Regions from separate parts of the Streptomyces sp. IBSNAI002 genome, predicted to be linked through region 1. Evidence: predicted binding sites of a transcription regulator. Region 1 holds the regulator's gene; the other holds the start of a gene.
The links. Region 1 encodes HspR, which represses chaperone genes until heat shock. Its sites were predicted from a motif close to TTGAGNNNNNNNNNCTCAA; they were not measured.
Positions count from the first base shown of each region.

Region 2: lon (endopeptidase La) is a predicted target of HspR. The motif match lies at 2,162-2,180, and genes of this name have one in related genera.

Region 1 is NZ_JBQPXG010000002.1:4,256,778-4,260,176, reverse strand. It holds gene dnaJ (molecular chaperone DnaJ) at 1-932, shown strand, start outside; gene ACTVZO_RS20495 (heat shock protein transcriptional repressor HspR) at 935-1,399, shown strand; gene ACTVZO_RS20490 (helix-turn-helix transcriptional regulator) at 1,497-2,519, opposite strand; gene ACTVZO_RS20485 (hypothetical protein) at 2,604-2,846, shown strand; gene ACTVZO_RS20480 (hypothetical protein) at 2,846-3,160, shown strand; gene ACTVZO_RS20475 (pyridoxamine 5'-phosphate oxidase family protein) at 3,313-3,399, opposite strand, start outside.
Region 2 is NZ_JBQPXG010000002.1:5,731,404-5,734,802, reverse strand. It holds gene lon (endopeptidase La) at 1-2,139, opposite strand, end outside; gene ACTVZO_RS27745 (sulfurtransferase) at 2,244-3,110, opposite strand; gene ACTVZO_RS27740 (glycosyltransferase family 39 protein) at 3,156-3,399, opposite strand, start outside.

The DNA.
Region 1 (3,399 bases):
GCCCGGGACCGGGCGGGGCCGGCGGCTCGTTCAACTTCGACCTCGGAGACCTCTTCGGCGGTCAGCAGCAGGGCGGCCAGGCCGGCGGCTTCGGCGGTGGCCTGGGCGACGTCTTCGGCGGCCTGTTCAACCGCGGCGCCGGCCCCGGTGCGGGCACCCGCACCCAGCCGCGCCGCGGCCAGGACATCGAATCGGAGGTCACCCTCTCCTTCACGGAGGCGGTGGACGGGGCCACGGTCCCGCTCCGGATGTCCTCGCAGGCCCCCTGCAAAGCCTGTTCCGGAACCGGCGACAAGAACGGCACCCCCCGGGTGTGCCCGACCTGCGTCGGCACCGGGCAGGTCTCGCGGGGCAGCGGCGGCGGCTTCTCGCTGACCGACCCCTGTGCGGACTGCAAGGGCCGCGGCCTGATCGCGGAAACCCCCTGCGAGGTCTGCAAGGGCAGCGGGCGCGCCCGCAGTTCGCGCACCATGCAGGTCCGGATCCCGGCGGGCGTCTCCAACGGCCAGCGGATCCGGCTGCGTGGCAAGGGTGCGCCGGGCGAGCGCGGGGGCCCCGCCGGTGACCTGTACGTCGTCGTGCACGTGGATGCCCACCCGGTGTTCGGCCGCAAGGGCGACAACCTCACGGTGACCGTCCCGGTGACCTTCACCGAGGCGGCCCTGGGCGCCGACATCAAGGTCCCGACCCTGAACGGCCCCTCGGTGACGCTGAAGCTGCCGCCGGGCATCCCCAACGGCCGCACCATGCGGGCCCGCGGCAAGGGAGCGGTCCGCAAGGACGGCACCCGCGGCGACCTGCTGGTGACGGTGGAGGTCGCGGTCCCGACCGAGCTGTCGGACAAGGCCCGCGAGGCGCTGGAGATGTACCGCGATGCGACGGAGTCGCAGGACCCGCGTACCGCGCTGTTCGAGTCCGCGAAGGGAGCATGACCATGGACGGCCGCCGACGACAGTCCTCCCGCCTGGGCGGGGGCTACCAGCTCACCGATGAGACCCCGGTCTACGTGATCTCGGTGGCCGCCCAGCTCTCGGGCCTGCATCCGCAGACCCTCCGCCAGTACGACCGCCTGGGCCTGGTCTCCCCGGACCGGACGGCCGGCCGCGGCCGGCGCTACTCGGCCCGCGACATCGAACTGCTCCGCACGGTGCAGGCGCTGTCCCAGGACGAGGGCATCAACCTGGCGGGCATCAAGCGGATCATCGAGCTGGAGAACCAGGTCGCCGCGCTCCAGCAGCGCGTGGCCGAGCTCTCCGCGGCGGTCGACGGCGCGGCGGCCACGCTCCGGGCCCGCGAGGCCCAGGTGCACGCCTCGTACCGGCGCGACCTGGTTCCGTACCAGTCTCCGCAGCCGGGCAGCGCCCTGGTCGTCTGGCGCCCCAAGCGCCCGATGGACTGACGGCGCAGCGGCGGTTTTCAGCCAGCGCACGCATGCGGAAGGCCCCTGCCCGGGAACGGGCGGGGGCCTTCCGTTTGTGTGGGTCGGCAGTGGGTAGTCAGAGCTGCCGGTGTTCCGGGGTGTCGAGGATCCCGGACTGGGCGATGAGGAAGCCGAGTTGGGCGCGGCTGCCGCTGCCCAGGTAGGCGGCGAGCTTGGCGATGTGCGCCCGGCAGGTGCGTACGTTCATCCCCAGGCGGCGTGCGATGGCCTCGTCCACGTGCCCCTCGACGAGCAGCTGGGCGATGGTGCGCTGTACGCCCGAGATGCCGTCCGGTGCGTGCGTGTACGTCACTTCCTCGCTCAACGGCACGGCGCGGCGCCACAGTTGCTCGAAGACCTTGATGAGGTAGTCGACCAGTCCCGGGTGCCGGAGCTCCAGTGCCACCGTCCGGTCGTCGCTCGCGGGGATGAAGGCCACCGTGCGGTCGAAGATCATGAGACGCTCTATGAGCTCCTCGAGTGTGCGGATCTCCGCCTTCCCCGTGGAGATCCGGTCCACGTAGGCGAGCGTGCCCTGGCTGTGGCGTACCGTGTGCTGGTAGAGCGTGCGGATGCTCACGCCGCGGTTGAGCAGCGGCGCGGCGCGCTCCAGTGCCTCGGTGAGGATGAAGCTGGGCCGGGCTCCGCCCGGTTGGACGGTCAGGGCCTCGGTGTGGCACTCGGCGGTGGCCAGGTCGAGGGCCGCGTTGATCTGCTCGAAGCCCTCCAGCACGGTGATGGCGTGGGTGGTCGCGGGGCTCTGGGCGCTGATGGTCAGGAACGGCTCGAATGCGTCGGCGAGATCTACGGCGCTGCGTCTCCGGTCCCGGATCTCACGTTCGAGCGGATGGAGCCGCTGGGTGAGGGCGACGGACGGGGGAACCGCGCGCAGCTGGTTCGCGTCATCGGGGTCAGGCCTCAGCAGAGCGAATTCGAGCAGGCAGGGGGCGTTCTCCACCTCGCCGCGGGAGACGCGGCCGGTGCTCAGCGCAGCCGCGTAGAGGCGCGCTCCCTCGGGGCACATGGCTGTGACCGGGTGGGGATGTGTCGGGTTTGTGTCGCTCTTGGGCAAATCTCCACCCCCCAGGGTCCTGAACATGTAAGAACATGATGCATCGTCCCTGTGGCACTGACGTGCCTGAATGAGCCATCGTCAGTCACGCGGGGGAGAGGATTCCATCAAGTGAGGACGAAGCCGACCATGTATAAGAGAATGCTTCGCTCGGTGCTTGCCGTTGTTTTCTCCGTCGTTGCGGTCCATGGGGCAGTCGTCGCCTTCAACGGCGACGCGGGAAGCGTTCAGGCCGACACCGGTACCGGTACCAGTACCAGCACGCCCGTCGAATCGGTAGGCAAGACCGATCTGGGCTGGAACACGGCTCCCGCTGATCTCGGCTGGAACACCACGCCGGCGAAGGTCTCCTGATGACCCCCGACGACCGCGGCTTCCGCCGCGAAATGGCCTCTGCCTACCGCTCCGGCTGGCAGTTCATCGACCTCGCCACGGCCATCCCCCACCCTGGCGACTCGTTGATGGTCACCCTGTTCGGACAGCCGATCGTCATCGTGCGCGAGGAGGACGAGGACGTACGTGCGTACCGCTGCCTGCGTCGCCCCCGCGGCGCGCCGCAGCCCGTCCGCTGCGAGGTGCGCTACGGAATGGTCTTCGTCAACCTCGACCAGCGCGATCACCAGCTCTTCGAACCTGATATCACCACCGCCACCCCCCGCAGTGCCTGAAGCGATTCCCCCGTCGTTGCAGATCGCTCAGGTGCTACCCCCACACAACGGCGCCATCGTGGACCTGACCACGATGGCGCCGTTGTGATGTCCGCGTCCACTCGTCGGCCGGACAAGATTTGGTTGCGGACCGCGCCCGGGGCCGGCCGCCGTCAGGCCCGGCCCATCGCCCGCTCCAGGGTGATCTCCACGACCACCCGGTCGGGATTGGGCGAGGGGGTCCGCCCGTAGCGCTCCGC
Region 2 (3,399 bases), 1.5 Mb from region 1:
CACCTGGCGGCCGGAGAGCAGCGAGGCGAGGGCGGTGGTCATGGTGATGCCCGCGCTCGGGCCGTCCTTGGGCACGGCGCCCGCCGGGAAGTGGATGTGCACGCCCCGGTCCTTCAGGTCGGCGACCGGGAGCTCCAGTTCCGCGCCGTGCGAGCGCAGGAAGCTGAGCGCGATCTGCGCCGACTCCTTCATCACGTCGCCGAGCTGGCCGGTGAGGGTCAGGCCGGCCGCGCCCGTCTCCGGATCGGCCAGCGAGGCCTCCACGAACAGGACGTCGCCGCCCGCGCCGGTCACCGCGAGGCCGGTGGCCACGCCGGGGACGGCGGTCCGCCGCTCCGCCGGGTCCTGGGCGGACTCGGGGACGTGGTGGGGCCGTCCGATCAGCCCGCGCAGGTCGTCGGCCCCGATGCTGAAGGGCAGTGCGCGCTCGCCCAGCTCGTGCTGCGAGGCCACCTTGCGCAGCAGCCGGGCGATGGACCGCTCCAGGGTGCGCACGCCCGCCTCGCGGGTGTACTCGCCGGCGAGCTTCCTGAGCGCCTCCTCCCGCAGGACCACCTCGTCGGCGCCCAGGCCCGCGCGCTCGAGCTGGCGCGGCAGCAGGTGGTCCCGGGCGATGACGACCTTCTCGTCCTCGGTGTACCCGTCGAGGCGGACCAGCTCCATGCGGTCGGCGAGCGCCTCGGGGATGGCTTCCAGGACGTTGGCCGTCGCCAGGAACACCACGTCGCTGAGGTCGAGCTCGACCTCCAGGTAGTGGTCGCGGAAGGTGTGGTTCTGGGCCGGGTCCAGGACTTCCAGCAGGGCCGCGGCCGGGTCGCCGCGGAAGTCGGAGCCGACCTTGTCGATCTCGTCGAGGAGCACGACCGGGTTCATCGACCCGGCCTCCTTGATGGCGCGGACGATCCGGCCCGGCAGGGCGCCGACGTAGGTCCGGCGGTGTCCCCGCACCTCGGCCTCGTCGCGTACGCCGCCGAGGGCGACGCGGACGAACTTGCGGCCCATGGCGTGGGCCACGGACTCGCCGAGCGAGGTCTTGCCGACGCCGGGCGGTCCGACGAGTGCGAGCACGGCCCCGCCGCGGCGGCCGCCGATGACGCCGAGGCCGCGTTCGGTGCGCCGCTTCCTGACCGCGAGGTACTCGGTGATGCGGTCCTTGACGTCGCCGAGCCCGGCGTGCTCGGCGTCGAGGACGGCCCGCGCGCCCTGGATGTCGTACCGGTCCTCGGTGCGCTCGTTCCAGGGGAGCTCGAGGACGGTGTCCAGCCAGGTGCGGATCCAGGAGCCCTCGGGGCTCTGGTCGCTGGCCCGCTCGAGCTTGTCGACCTCCTTGAGGGCGGCCTCCCGGACCTTCTCGGGGAGGTCGGCGGCCTCGACGCGGCTGCGGTAGTCGTCGGACTCCTCGCCCTCCTTCTCGCCGCCCAGCTCCCGCAGTTCCTTGCGCACGGCTTCGAGCTGGCGGCGCAGCAGGAACTCGCGCTGCTGCTTGTCGACGCCGTCCTGCACGTCCTTGGCGATGGACTCGGCGACGTCCTGTTCGGCGAGGTGGTCGCTGAGGGCCTTGACGGCCAGCCTCAGGCGGGCGACGGGGTCGGCGGTCTCCAGCAGCTCGACCTTCTGCCCGAGGGTCAGGAACGGCGAGTAGCCGGAGTTGTCGGCGAGGGCCGAGACCCCTTCGATCTGCTGGACCCGGTCGACGACCTGCCAGGCTCCGCGCTTCTTGAGCCAGCTGGTGGCGAGCGCCTTGTACTCCTTGACGAGCTCGGCGACGGCGCCCGGCAGCGGGTCCGGCACGTGCTCGTCCACGGTCTCGCCCTCGACCCAGAGCGCGGCGCCGGGGCCGGTGGTCCCGGCGCCGATGCGGACGCGGCCGCGGCCGCGGATCAGCGCGCCGGGGTCCCCGTCGGAGAGCCGGCCCACCTGCTCGACCGTGCCGAGCACCCCGGTCCCGGCGTACTTCCCGTCGATCCGCGGTACGAGCAGGACCCGGGGCTTGCTGCTGCCCGCCGCCGCCTGGGCCGCCTCCACGGCCCCGCGCACCTCGGCGTCGGACAGGTCCAGCGGAACGACCATTCCGGGCAGCACGACCTCGTCGTCGAGCGGCAGCACGGGCAGAGTGAGCGTTACGGACGTCGAAGCCATGATCAACCCTTCGGCAGTGAAGTTGAGCTATGCCGACTCAATGCATCTGCGCCGCCCGTTGTTCCCCACGCTGCGTTCGCCGGGGGCGAACGCAGCGTGCGCGGCTATCCGCCGGCCGGGCCGACGGCCACCGGGCGCTCGTCCGAGGGCAGGCCCCACTCGCTCCAGGAACCGTCGTACACGGCCGTCCGCCGGTAGCCGGCGAGGGTGGCGCCGAGGGCGAGGACGCAGGCGGTGACGCCGGAGCCGCAGCTGAAGTAGAGCCGCTCCCGGTCCCCCGCCAGCGCGGCGAAGGCCTCGCGCAGCTCCTCCGCGGGGCGCATCAGGCCGCCGTCCCGCTGGAGGTCGCCGAACGGCAGGTTGAGCGCGCCGGGCATGTGGCCGCCGCGCAGGCCGGGCCGGGGCTCCGGGGCGGCGCCGGTGAAGCGCTCGCGGGTGCGGGCGTCGAGGACGGCTGCGGCCGGGTCGGCCAGGGCCGCGGCGACGGCGTCGGCGCCGACCAGCAGCCCCGGCCGCGGCCGGGCGGTGAAGGAGCCGCGCGGGCCGTCGTACGCGGGACGGGCGGCCTCCACGGGCAGACCGGCCGCGGTCCAGGCGGGCAGTCCGCCGTCGAGGACGGCGGCCCGGTCGAAGCCCATGGCGCGCAGCATCCACCAGGCGCGGGCGCTGGAGTAGACGCCGGCGCCGTCGTACACGACGACGGTGTCGGTGTCGTCGACGCCGAGGTCGCGCATCGCCTCGGCGAAGCGTGCGGCCGCGGGCATGGTGTGCGGGGCCGGGGCCTCGTGGTCGGAGAGGTCCCCGTCGAGGTCGAAGGGGCGGGCGCCGGGGATGCGGTGGCCGGCGCCGCGGTGGGCGCCCACGGAGGCGTCGAGGACGACCAGTCCGGGCGCGGTGAGCCGTCCGGCCAGCCAGTCGGCGCCGACCAGCGGTCCGGGCGGTCCGGGCGGTTCGGGGGAGTGGGAGGTCATGCGGCGGCTCCTCGGCGGGGTGGGGCCACGATCCTGCCGCACCCCTCAGGCCGGGCAGCCGCCCGGGCGGGCGTACAGCGCGACGCGGGCGCCCCGTACCTCGGTGACCGAGCACAGGTCGAACCAGGCGGCCAGGGTCTGCCGCTTCACCGCCTCGCGCGGGTACGGGTCCAGCGGCTGGCCGGCCGGGTCGAGCAGGGCGATGACCCGGGGGGAGGCGATGAGCGCCGCGCGGATCTCGGCCGAGGGCAGCTCGGTGCCCTGGAGGCTGTGCGAGGCCTCCGGGGAG